Regions from separate parts of the Vibrio agarivorans genome, predicted to be linked through region 1. Evidence: predicted binding sites of a transcription regulator. Region 1 holds the regulator's gene; each other region holds the start of a gene.
What was found. Region 1 encodes PurR, which represses purine synthesis genes. Its sites were predicted from a motif close to TNANGNAAACGTTTNCNTNA; they were not measured.

Region 1 (3,193 bases):
GATTCGCTAGGCTTTCACGTTGTGTCTGTGGAATCACTGTCCAGTGAGTGCCACGAATTGCCCCTTCAAGAGAGTAGAGCAGCTCTAAGCTAACAGGCGTCGTGTGGGATTCTTGAATGGCTTGATAAGCGCGCACCGCCCCCGCTTCTTCAAGTTGGGTGACAGTCTCGATTCCTGCTTTTTTCAACATTCGCTCGGTCGCTAGGCGAAGATTTGGCAGATCTTTCAAGCGTTGTGGCTTGGTTGTCTCTTGCTTTATCTTGTCTTCAGTTGCGGCTTTAAGTGCAACTTGAGCAACCTTTAGCAGTTGATTCTGTTCATTGACCCAGGTGTCTGGCAGTTGAAAATACTTAGTGACAACGGGGAAACCACGCTTTTCATAGACGTAAGGTTCCAGTTTATGTTCTGAAATAGCAGAATCCAACGCAGCACATTTACGCACATGCAGTTTGTTTTTGACAACCAATGCAAACATGGTGTCATTGACGAATATGCCAAAGCCGCCAAACATTGATCGGGACTTGACACTGCCAAGTTGCTCGAATAAGCGCATCGAGTCTTTTAATATCGGTTTATCCATGCTTTGTAATCTCGGTGAAGAAACATTCACGCCACCAAATTCAGGCCCGAGAGAATAGCAAAAACAACACAAACTTATGTCATAGAAAGGTTATGCTAGTGTAGTTTTACCATCGGCAACCCCGCTACCTTTCCATAATTATATCATAAACATGAATAAAATGACTGGTTAAGGCCGGAGGCTTTGCGTCCCACCTTCTCAGATGGTTTGCCCTGTGCGTGGCTTTAAGAGAGCATAATGAAAAGCGGAATAGGTATCACATCTTCAAGATCGATAGTGTGATGTTGATTCCAAAAAATAACCCTGACATTTTGCATTTGTATGCATAGTGTCAGGGTTATTAAATTTGTTATGAAATCAGACGCTTAATTATTAAGGTTGCGTACCGTTAAACGCTCAACAATTTCTGGGTGCATTTCAAACACACGCTTATCGTGCTCTTTGTCTTTGATGCGCTCCAGAAGGATTTCAAATGCATTCTTACCCACACGGCGTTTCGGCTGGTGAACGGTCGTTAGTGGTGGTGAGAAGTATTCTGCAAGCTCGATGTTGTCATAACCGATAACAGACATATCATCAGGAATACGGATGCCATTCTCTTGTAGACGACTCATTAGGCCTAAAGCCATGGTGTCATTGAAACAGAACACAGCGGTTGGCTTTTCATCCATCGCTGCGATTTTATCTGCCGCTAATACCGCAGTATCACACTCGAAATTACCTTCTAAAATCCAGTCTTCCACAACGTTAAGTTTTGCTTCACCCATCGCGCGGCGGAAACCGTTAATTCGCTCTTTACAAGCCGCCTTCTCGAAGTGACCGCTCAAACAAGCGATGTTTTTATGGCCATTGTCGATAAGGTATTTAGTTGCGAGATAGCCACCTTCTTCCGAGTTATCGATAATCTTATCGGCTTGTGATGTTTCAGGACCCCAATCCATGATCACTTTAGGAATATCAGGGTGGCCGTTTAACATTTCACTCAGTTCTTCAGTCAGGTCTGAACACATCACCAAGATACCATCAACACGCTTTTCAGCGAGCATGCGGATGTAGTCACGTTGTTTCTCGTAGATACCGCCCGTATTACAAAGGATAAGTGTGTAGCCTTGACGGTAGCAGTAGCTTTCTACGCCGTCGATAACCTCAGAGAAGAATAGATTGGTAGATTGAGTCACCAGCATACCGATGGTACGCGTGGTATTACATTTCAAACTACGAGCGACAGCACTAGGAGCGTAGTTAAGCTCTTTTACTGCCTTATTTACTTTTTCTTGAGTTGTTTCAGCTACAAATCGCGTTTTGTTGATGACATGCGATACAGTGGTAGTAGAGACACCGGCAAGACGCGCAACATCTTTAATAGTGGCCATAGGAGTGGTCCTTAATTGTATTTCTTATTTACCGCACGTTGCTCAGCGTTGTCTTCAACCAAATATGAGCCGTGTTGCGGTAGTCGCCTAGGGAAAAAACCAAATAAAAAACCGCTTTATCGAAAGCGGTTTAAAAATATCCGAGTATTCTAGACTGCTATCGTTAGCGACGCAATCTTAATCGTTTTTGATTAAGATGGTTCGTCCAGTAGATATAGACAGTCTAGCTCAAGAAATGCAACTAATAGACTACTCACGGCAGAATAGAAGCCAAACTCGTCTTTTTGCTGACAAAGTGCATTAAATTGCGGGGTCCAGCTCAAGATATGTTGACGAATGAACTCGGCTTGTTCAACCAAGGCACTATTAAGGTGTTTTTCTTGTTCTAATTCGTTTGAGCGAATGATTAGGTTACCAAGAAAATCGAGCTCTATTGCAATGTGGTCTGCGGGCTCGTTCAGAGCTTGGCTGACTTGAATGTTGTGAGCCGCTAAGACTTTGGTCATTTCTTCAGCCGGCTTACCGTTGAGGTTACCCGATTTGTCCAAATAGATAGAGGCATAAGGCAACGCGCCTTCTTTATCTGATTTTAGAAACAGTTCACAGAAATCTGCGGAAAGCTCAAGCTGGGCATCTTCACGGTCTTGTAGGCGATTGAGTGCATCCACCAACTTATCAACGGGCTTTTTCAGCTGAATATTTTCACCAAGGCCTGCCAAGAATGCGCGAATTTCAGGGCTTTGGTATTGCTCAAGTCCTTGTTCATCAAGCTCACTGGCGAATAGGCTAGACAGCCACCAATAAATCTCTGCGCGTTTTTCGTTGAACGCTTTGATCTCTTCAATCACACGAAGCTCCAAATCATCTATGGATAAGTTTTAAGTATAATCTGACTCTGATGCAGTTGCTCATTAGAGTCCTATCTATCTGATAGGTGGAGTATAAAGGGAAAATGTGAATAGTGTTATCGGCATCTGTGTCAGAAAGTGATGGTTTATAGCTAATTGTGTTTAGCGCTGAGCGGGACGAACAACTTTCAGTTACCAATTTAGAGCATAGAGTTGCTTATTGAAATGAAGGTGTAGGCGGCGAAAGACCGGGAGAGCTTGCTGTTTATCAATAAAATCGGAATAAAGCGCATCTTCAGGTTGAATACAATCTAAATATGTCTAATTATGAATGGGACTAAGTAATTTCCGAGTAAAGAGAATAACATGAGCTATCACGTTCTAGTTGTTGA
Region 2 (3,193 bases), on a different contig from region 1:
ATCAAAGAGTGCCGCAAGCTCACTCCAAGCGATGTCTCTGCCCTTATGAAGGTGAGTGACAAAATAGCAGGGCTGAACGTAGCGCGTTTTGAGCAATGGAGCGAGACGTTTACCCAAGAGAACGCACGTCAGGCGATATTGGCGTTTAAAGGGGATGTTTACACCGGTCTTGAAGCGGAAAGTTTGGATTACGATGGCTTTGATTATGCGCAGAAGCACTTGCGTATGTTGTCGGGCTTGTATGGCCTCTTGAAGCCATTGGATCTCATGCAGCCGTATCGCTTAGAGATGGGCACGCGTTTAGCCAACGAGCGCGGCACCAACTTGTATCAGTTTTGGGGTGACATCATTACTAACAAACTGAACGAGGCGATTAGCGAGCAAGGTGATAACGTACTTATCAACCTAGCATCGAATGAGTACTTCAAAGCGGTGAAGCCAAAGCAGCTCGATGCCACGGTGATCACGCCAGTCTTTAAGGACTGTAAGAACGGTCAATACAAAGTAATTAGTTTTTATGCCAAGAAGGCACGTGGCATGATGGCGCGCTATATTATTGATAATAAAGTTGACTCAATTGAAGCATTAACGCAGTTTGATGTCGCAGGTTACTACTTCAGTGAAGAAGAGAGCAGTGACAAAGAGTTGGTGTTTAAACGCGAAGAGCAGTAATACTCAACACAACTCGCTGACAAAAAGGTGAACGCTATGTGGCAATGGTTGAAGAAGTGGCTGGGCAAATACGATCGTTGGTGCGCATCGATGGGATTAACCCCAGAAAATAAACGCAGCTGTGTGCCACATAGGAAAGATCCTGCCCATGACGAGTGAGGCGCCCCTGTTTGACACCCATTGTCACTTTGATTTTGACGTATTTGCCGACGATTTTGATGCGCAGTTACGTCAGGCGGTAGAGGTTGGGGTTAAACGAATACTGATCCCTGCGATTGGTGAAGAGAATTGGCACAGACTTGAGCTGCTCTCCGCGCATCACAACGAGATCGACTGGGCACTCGGTTGTCACCCATATTTTCTTAATCAAAACACCACACAGCAGGTTGATGACCTGATCGCCTATTATCACCAAACCTCAGTCAAACCTATCGCGATAGGCGAGTGTGGCCTCGATGCTTTAGTGAGTGTTGAGTTGGGTTTGCAACAACAAATTCTTCAACAGCATATTCAGGTAGCTAACGAACTTGGCCTTCCGGTTCTGTTGCACTGCCGCAAGGCGTATAACGATCTGTTGCGCAATCTAAAGCAATTTCCCATTCACAATGGTGGTGTGTTACATGGCTTTTCTGGCAGCTATCAGCAAGCGATGCAATTGTTAGAAAAAGGTATATTGATTGGCGTAGGTGGAGTAATTACTTATCCTAGGGCGAATAAAACCCGCAATGCAATCAGACGGTTACCTCTTGAAGGTATTTTGCTTGAAACTGACGCACCTGACATGCCACTTAATCATTTTCAGGGTCAGCCTAACCATCCTAAACGATTACCTGTGATCCTCAGCACACTTTCAGAGCTTAAGCAAATCGAAAGGCAAACGATTGCGCAAAAAATCTGGCAAAATTCCATTTCTCTGTTTTGAAAATGTGAATTTTCTCGAAATATTCTGTATCGACAGAATGCTCATTTAAACGTTTGCGTGATCTGTGTCACAATATTGAGTGAGTGTGTCATGAATCTTCTCAGAAAGTGTGAGGGTGGCATTACTTTATACCTTCAGGGATGAGTATAATTGCCCCGCTTTTGAGCTTCATTATCTAATACGCCTAATAAATAACCTATAAGGAAATCATAAACTATGAGCCTGTTTATGAGCCTGGTTGGTATGGCAGTGCTACTTGGCATCGCGCTACTACTGTCTGACAACCGCAAAGCTATTAATCTACGAACTGTTGGTGGCGCTTTCGCTATCCAATTCCTAATCGGTGGTTTCGTTCTTTACGTACCTTGGGGTCGTGACCTACTTGCTGGTTTCTCAGCAGGTGTACAGAACGTTATTGACTACGGTAAAGACGGTACAGGTTTCCTATTCGGTAGCCTAGTTAACTTCTCTGTTGACGGTATCGGTTTCATCTTTGCTTTCCAAGTACTACCAACACTAATCTTCTTCTCTGCACTTATTTCTGTACTTTACTACGTAGGTATCATGCAGTGGGTCATCAAAGTTCTTGGTGGTGGTCTACAAAAAGCACTAGGTACCTCACGTGCGGAATCTATGTCTGCAGCAGCAAACATTTTCGTTGGTCAAACTGAAGCACCTCTTGTTGTACGTCCATTCGTACCGCGTATGACTCAATCTGAGCTATTCGCTGTAATGTGTGGTGGTCTTGCTTCTGTTGCTGGTGGTGTACTAGCAGGTTACGCTTCTATGGGTGTACCTCTAGAGTACCTAGTTGCAGCATCATTCATGGCAGCACCTGGTGGTCTACTATTCGCTAAGATCATCAAACCTGAAACTGACACGCCAAATGACGATCTAGGCGATGACATCGACGGCGGCGAAGACAAGCCTGCTAACGTTATCGACGCTGCAGCTGGCGGTGCGTCTGTTGGTCTACAACTTGCGTTAAACGTTGGTGCAATGCTACTAGCATTCATCGGTCTAATCGCTCTAATTAACGGCATCCTTGGTGGCGTTGGTGGTTGGTTCGGTATGGAACACCTAACGCTAGAGCTTCTTCTAGGTTGGATTTTTGCTCCACTAGCATTCCTTATCGGTGTGCCATGGGAAGAAGCAACAATCGCTGGTTCTTTCATCGGTCAGAAGACGGTTGTAAACGAATTCGTAGCATACCTAAACTTTGTACCATACGTTGGTGAAAATGCTCAAGTAGTCGCTGCAACTGGTCAAGTTATGTCTGAGAAGACTCAAGCGATCATCGCATTTGCACTATGTGGTTTCGCTAACCTATCTTCTATTGCGATTCTACTCGGTGGTCTAGGTAGCCTAGCTCCTAACCGTCGCCACGACATCGCTCGTATGGGTGTTAAAGCTGTTATTGCTGGTACGCTATCTAACTTGATGGCAGCAACCATTGCTGGCTTCTTCCTATCTTTCTAATCAAGTAGAGATAGATTATATAGACGCCATTTAAATATCGCCCCGTAGCATTAGCGTGCTGCGGGGCTTTTTTGTTTATGGGGTCTAGACACTGAGTTTAGGTGGGGGTAAACCACAAAA
Region 3 (3,193 bases), on a different contig from region 1:
TAGAGGTCGTGTGCCACGTTTTACTTCTCCTTAAAAACTAAATAGCTAACAGTTTATTGTCTCAAATTGACTATCACTCAACGAGCGATAGTCATTAGTCATCAGATGCGATCTTCGATGATACCGCCACCAAGACAGACTTCGCCTTGGTAGAATACTGCCGATTGACCAGGAGTCACGGCAACTTGAGGCTCATCAAACAGAACTTTAATCGTCTTCTCATCTACAGGGACAACCGTACATGGGATGTCTGTTTGGCGGTAGCGTGTTTTCACTGAGCACTTAAACGGTTCAGTGATTGTTTCACGATCTACCCAATGCAGTTGAGAAGCCACTAGACCTTGTGATTTTAGCAGAGGGTGTTCCGCGCCTTGAACTGCAATCAGAACATTACGCTTAAGATCTTTTTCTGCTACGTACCATGGGTCTTCGTTACCACCACCGCCTTTCTGACCACCGATATGCAGGCCTTTACGTTGACCTAGCGTGTGGTACATCAAGCCTTGGTGTTCACCGATGACTTTACCTTCAGGTGTTTCAATTTTACCTGGTTGCGCTGGCAAATAGCGAGACAAGAAGTCTGTAAATTTGCGCTCACCGATAAAACAGATACCTGTTGAGTCTTTCTTTTTAGCTGTGATAAGACCTTGCTCTTCAGCAATTCGGCGTACTTCAGGCTTTTCAAGCTCACCAACAGGGAATAGGCTGCGCGCCACTTGATCACTGCTTAGTGTATATAGGAAGTAACTTTGGTCTTTGTTGCCGTCTATGCCACGAAGCATTTGTGGCTTTTCGCCATTTTCTGGGAATGAACGGCGTACATAGTGACCCATCGCAATGTAGTCAGCTTCAAGTACGTCGTCTGCAAAATCCAAGAAGGCTTTGAATTTGATCTCTTTGTTGCAAAGAATATCTGGATTAGGGGTACGACCTGCTTTGTATTCCGCAAGGAAATACTCAAAAACGTTGTCCCAATATTCAGCCGCAAAGTTAATGGTATGAAGGTGAATACCAAGCTTGTCACAGACCGCCTGAGCATCAGCAAGATCTTCTGCAGCTGTACAGTATTCTTCATTATCGTCCTCTTCCCAGTTCTTCATGAACAGGCCTTCCACTTGGTAGCCTTGTTGCTTTAGAAGATAGGCAGAAACGGACGAGTCCACACCGCCGGACATACCGACAATAACTTTTTTATCGCTGTTAGCAGAACGGTTATCTGACATTACTTAACACCACTCAATTTAACTGGACGGTGATTCTAACAGAAACTATTTCACGGTGACAGTTCCGAGATCGAAATCACAATTCTAGCGTTCCTTGGCTGGCATCGGTGTCTCGATCCATACGAAATCATTTTTGGAAAATGACCACTAATGCGCGCCTTTTTGCTCAGGCATGCGGATTGTAACTGAGTAAAATAATAAAGCAAACGTTTGCGTTTGTTTGATTAATTGATGTACGTCACACAGAGGGGTAAACTGCCTTTTTTCCTTTTCCAAAGCAGATCCGAAATGAAATTTCCAGGCCAGCGTAAATCGAAACACTATTTTCCTGTCCACGCACGTGACCCACTTGTGAGCCAAGCTCAAGATGACAAAACCATGTCGCGTACTCACATCATCGGTATTGACCAAACATTGGTAGATATCGAAGCGAATGTCACCACGGAACTGATCGAAAAGTACGGTTTGAGTAAAGGTCACTCACTTGTGATTGACGATGAGACCGCTGAGGCGCTTTATAACGAGCTTAAGCAGTCTGAGTTGATCACCAATGAGTATGCGGGTGGTACGATTGGTAACACGCTGCACAACTATTCGGTGCTTGCCGATGACCGCTCAACGTTACTTGGTGTCATGAGCCAAGAGATCAAAATTGGTAGTTATGGCTATCGTTACCTGTGTAACACATCAAGCCGTATGGATCTGAACTACCTACAAGGTGTTGAAGGGGCGATTGGTCGCTGTTTTGCGTTGATCACTGAAGATGGCGAGCGTACTTTCGCGATTAGTGAAGGCCAAATGAACCAGCTTCGTCCAGAGAGCATTCCTGAGGCGATTTTTGAAAGTGCGTCTGCATTAGTGCTAACGGCTTATCTAGTGCGTTGTAAAGATGGCGACCCAATGCCAGCTGCTACAATGAAGGCCATTGAATATGCGAAGAAGTATGACGTACCGGTTGTACTGACGCTCGGCACTAAGTTCGTGATTCAAGACGATCCTGAATACTGGCAGCAATTCTTGAAAGACAACATCACTGTTGTTGCAATGAATGAAGATGAAGCCGAAGCCCTCACTGGTGAAGCTGACCCGCTTGCAGCATCGGATAAGACATTGGATTGGGTTGATTTGGTGTTGTGTACTGCAGGGCCTGTTGGCTTGTTCATGGCAGGTTACACCGAAGAAGAATCGAAGCGAGAAACTTCTCTACCACTATTACCTGGCTCGATTGCAGAATTTAACCGTTACGAGTTTAGCCGCCCGGTATCTAAGTCACTGTGTGACAATGCGATTAAAGTTTACTCTCATATTGCGCCTTATATGGGCGGTCCTGAGAAGATCAAAAACACCAATGGTGCAGGTGATGCGGCATTGTCTGCTTTATTGCATGATATGGCTGCGAACAAATACCATCGTGAGAATGTACCAAACTCAAGCAAGCACGCTCACGCTTTCTTGACTTACTCGTCTTTCTCGCAAGTTTGTAAATACTCAAACCGCGCAAGTTATGAAGTCTTGGCGCAGCACTCTCCACGTCTATCTAAAGGCCTACCTGAGCGTGAAGATAGCCTTGAAGAGGCATACTGGGAACGTTAATCACATTTTTATCCCAGGCGATAAACGATAAATTGCAAAGGCACACCGGTTGATGGTGTGCCTTTTTCTTTAAGATAAGATAACATTTCTTTTCAGTAGAAGGAGTTACTCTTCTTTTGTTGCAATTACTCGGTAGATAATCGCACCAAGCACCGCACCAATAATCGGTGCTACCCAGAAAAGCCATAGCTGCGAGACAGCCCAATCACCGACATACATCGCAACACCTGTACTTCGTGCTGGGTTTACTGAGGTGTTGGTGACAGGGATACTGATAAGGTGGATCAGAGTCAGCCCAAATCCAATGGCTAAAGGTGCAAAGCCTGCCTGGCCAGACGCAATGACATAGAGAACGCCACCCGCTAACAAACCACCAA
Region 4 (3,193 bases), on a different contig from region 1:
TATGTGACATGAAGTTCGCCATTAACAAACAGAGGGCAGCTGCACCAACTAGCACCGCGTATGGTGACAAAATGCCGAATGGAATACTGCCTACCACCAACTTGGCCAACCCTGTTTTATCTAGCGCAAGGCCCAATGCGATACCGCCTGAGACTAGCCATAACACATCCCAAGAGATCCCTTTCAGATCTTCTTTATTAATTATGCCTGTCATTGAGAACACAGCCACCGGGATTAAAGCAACGGTATAAGAGTTCATTCCATGAGATGATCCCATCAGCCATAAAAGGATGGTTAAGCCGAAGGTGATATATACCGTGATGGCTTTTGGCGTTTTCAGGAACTTACCTTTGATATCTAGGTTAACTGTCTCTTGATCTGATGGATACAACCTACACATCAACACCCATGCAATGGCCATCATCACAACAACGAAAGGAATACCAAACGCCATCCACTCCCCAAATGTAATGGTGTGTTCATCGACTAGGTATTTAAGTGCAATCGCGTTGGGCGGCGTGCCGATCGGCGTACCAATCCCACCAATGTTTGCAGCGACAGGAATACATAATGCGAGTGCTATGCGCCCTTTATCTTCAGCGCCAAACACGGCAATCACTGGTGCAAGGATAGAGAGCATCATCGCCGTGGTTGCTGTATTCGACATAAACATCGAGAACACACCAGTAATCAACATTAAACCGAGCATCACATATTTAGGTTGGTTGCCGAACGGCTTTAACATCACTCGCGCTAAGTTAACGTCGAGTCGGTATTTGGTTGCTGCCATAGCCAAAAAGAAGCCGCCGAGAAACAGCATAATGATCGGGCTAGAAAACGTAGCCATCAAATCTTGATAAGCAAGCAGCTCACCAAACTCTGGTTCGCCTTCCCCACTTCTAAACCACAGTATGCCCTTATCGGAGAGTAACAATAGCTCTAGTACAATCACCACTACTGAAGTAGCGTAAATTGGAATGGGTTCAAATACCCAACACAAAGCAGCAAGAAAGAAAATTGCGATTACACGTTGTTGAATAATCGTCAGTCCCTCAAAAGGAAAAGCACTTGTTGGTAGCAACAAGATCATCAGCGGTATAACGAGGGGAATAACGAATTTTAACGACAGTTTCATAGCGTCTCTAATTCCATTTAAGCGTTCCATAAACAAATAGCGTTTACTTTCAGTAAGTAAACGCCTAACTGCATCATTTTCGCTCAATGTAACATTTAATTACTTAGCGTTAGATCAATGAATAGTCAGAGTTTTCGCTTGATCCCACCAATAACGAACAATCCGTAAGCGAACGCGCGCAAACGTTTGCTTTTCATCTAAGATACAGTATTATCCGCAGCTATTAATCATGATCGCGAAAGCACTAAGAGGATTATTCTATGTTTGGTACTGCGACGGCGAAGAGTGCAACAAAAGTATTGCTACTCGGTTCTGGTGAGTTAGGTAAAGAAGTGGCGATTGAATGTCAGCGCCTAGGTTTTGAAGTGATTGCTTGTGACCGTTACGAAAACGCACCTGCGATGCAAGTGGCTCATCGCAGCTACGCGCTAGATATGCTTGATGGTGATGCACTCGCAGCGCTTATCGAAAAAGAGCAGCCAGATTACGTTGTGCCAGAGATTGAAGCGATCGCGACTGATACATTGGTTGAGCTAGAGCAGCAAGGTTTGAATGTCGTTCCAACAGCGAAGGCGACGAAACTGACGATGAACCGTGAAGGCATCCGCCGCCTTGCGGCTGAAGAGTTAAGCCTAACAACGTCCCCTTACCAGTTTGCTGACGACTATGACGCGTTTGTTGCTGCGGTTAATGAAGTGGGCGTACCTTGTGTTTGTAAACCGGTAATGAGCTCTTCTGGTAAAGGCCAGAGTGTGATTAAAACACTGGAAGATGTCGACCAAGCTTGGGAATACGCTCAAGAAGGCGGCCGCACAGGTGCTGGCCGTGTGATTGTTGAAGGCTTTATCGACTTTGATTATGAGATCACTCTACTGACCGTTCGTGCAGTTGATGGCGTTCACTTCTGTGCACCTATTGGCCATCGCCAAGAAGATGGTGACTATCGCGAGTCTTGGCAGCCACAAGCGATGTCTGATACTGCCTTGAAAGCCGCAGAATACACGGCAGAACAAATCGTTAATGCACTTGGTGGTTACGGTATCTTTGGTGTGGAGCTTTTCGTAAAAGGCGATAAAGTGATCTTCAATGAAGTCTCTCCTCGCCCACACGATACTGGACTTGTAACTCTGATGTCTCAAGACATGTCAGAGTTTGCATTGCACGTTCGTGCATTTACTGGCCAGCCTATTTCTGCCATTACTCAGTTTGGCCCAGCAGCATCAGCGGTCATTTTGGGCCAAGGCACGTCTCAAGACATTCAGTTTGATGGTATTGCCCAAGCAGTTGCGCAACCACAAACGCAAATTCGTCTTTTCGGTAAGCCAGATATTGATGGTCGCCGTCGCCTTGGAGTGATTGTTACACGCCGCAACTCTATCGAAAAAGCAGTAGAAGACGCTGTGGAAGCGACTAAACAGGTTAAGATCAGCTACTAGGCTCGTTCAGTGAGTTTAAATTAACGGATAGCGTGATTTTACAGGCCCGTTAATACGTTCAAAGCCCTTACTTCCTTATTAATACGCATGGATAATAAGGGCTTTGTTGTATTCAAGCGTTAGTAACTATCAACGCTAGTAGCTATCCACGTTAGTTACAATCCGCATTAGTGACTATCCGCGTCAGTCAAAACCCAATAGCTACTCGATAGGCCACGTCAATGATCATACGCTCGGCTTTTGTAACAGGAAGACGCTCTCAGCAAAATGACTCAAGCCTTTTTCTGCACGTTTAGGATGCTGCTCATCGGCTACATCGGTTGCAAGTCGCTCGATGGTGTATTTCTTAAACAGAGTTTGAATTTCATTCTCTAATACTGCGAATGGAGGGCCTGCTATTTCCGATTGGTCATATTCAAGAGTCACCAGAAGAATTCTCCCGCCAGGCTTTAACAGTGCATCAATACGCTGAGCATATTCCGCTCGCATCTCAATGGGCAATGCGATAAGAGCGGCTCGATCGTAGACTAACTCTACAGGCTCTATAGGTGCTGTAAAAAAGTCGCCCGTGTAAATAGACAGCTCATCAAACTGGTACAGCTCATGTTGCCCAGAAATAGAA

Region 2: QWZ05_RS15835 (NupC/NupG family nucleoside CNT transporter) is a predicted target of PurR. The motif match lies at 1,636-1,655, and genes of this name have one in related genera.
Region 3: QWZ05_RS17965 (inosine/guanosine kinase) is a predicted target of PurR. The motif match lies at 1,422-1,441, and genes of this name have one in related genera.
Region 4: purT (formate-dependent phosphoribosylglycinamide formyltransferase) is a predicted target of PurR. The motif match lies at 1,310-1,329, and genes of this name have one in related genera.

The regions. Positions count from the first base shown of each region.
Region 1 covers NZ_JAUFQF010000001.1:35,844-39,036, forward strand. The annotation lists gene QWZ05_RS00190 (TfoX/Sxy family DNA transformation protein) at 1-580, opposite strand, end outside; cyclic di-GMP riboswitch class I at 692-802, opposite strand; gene purR (HTH-type transcriptional repressor PurR) at 946-1,953, opposite strand; gene torD (molecular chaperone TorD) at 2,145-2,798, opposite strand; gene torR (two-component system response regulator TorR) at 3,168-3,193, shown strand, end outside.
Region 2 covers NZ_JAUFQF010000004.1:1,589,236-1,592,428, forward strand. The annotation lists gene yaaA (peroxide stress protein YaaA) at 1-672, shown strand, start outside; gene QWZ05_RS22420 (DUF5363 family protein) at 763-831, shown strand; gene QWZ05_RS15830 (TatD family hydrolase) at 821-1,594, shown strand; gene QWZ05_RS15835 (NupC/NupG family nucleoside CNT transporter) at 1,811-3,073, shown strand.
Region 3 covers NZ_JAUFQF010000004.1:2,034,346-2,037,538, forward strand. The annotation lists gene hflD (high frequency lysogenization protein HflD) at 1-17, opposite strand, end outside; gene mnmA (tRNA 2-thiouridine(34) synthase MnmA) at 102-1,223, opposite strand; gene QWZ05_RS17965 (inosine/guanosine kinase) at 1,512-2,816, shown strand; gene QWZ05_RS17970 (aquaporin) at 2,922-3,193, opposite strand, start outside.
Region 4 covers NZ_JAUFQF010000004.1:2,373,130-2,376,322, reverse strand. The annotation lists gene QWZ05_RS19445 (SLC13 family permease) at 1-1,135, opposite strand, end outside; gene purT (formate-dependent phosphoribosylglycinamide formyltransferase) at 1,396-2,571, shown strand; gene QWZ05_RS19435 (thiopurine S-methyltransferase) at 2,797-3,193, opposite strand, start outside.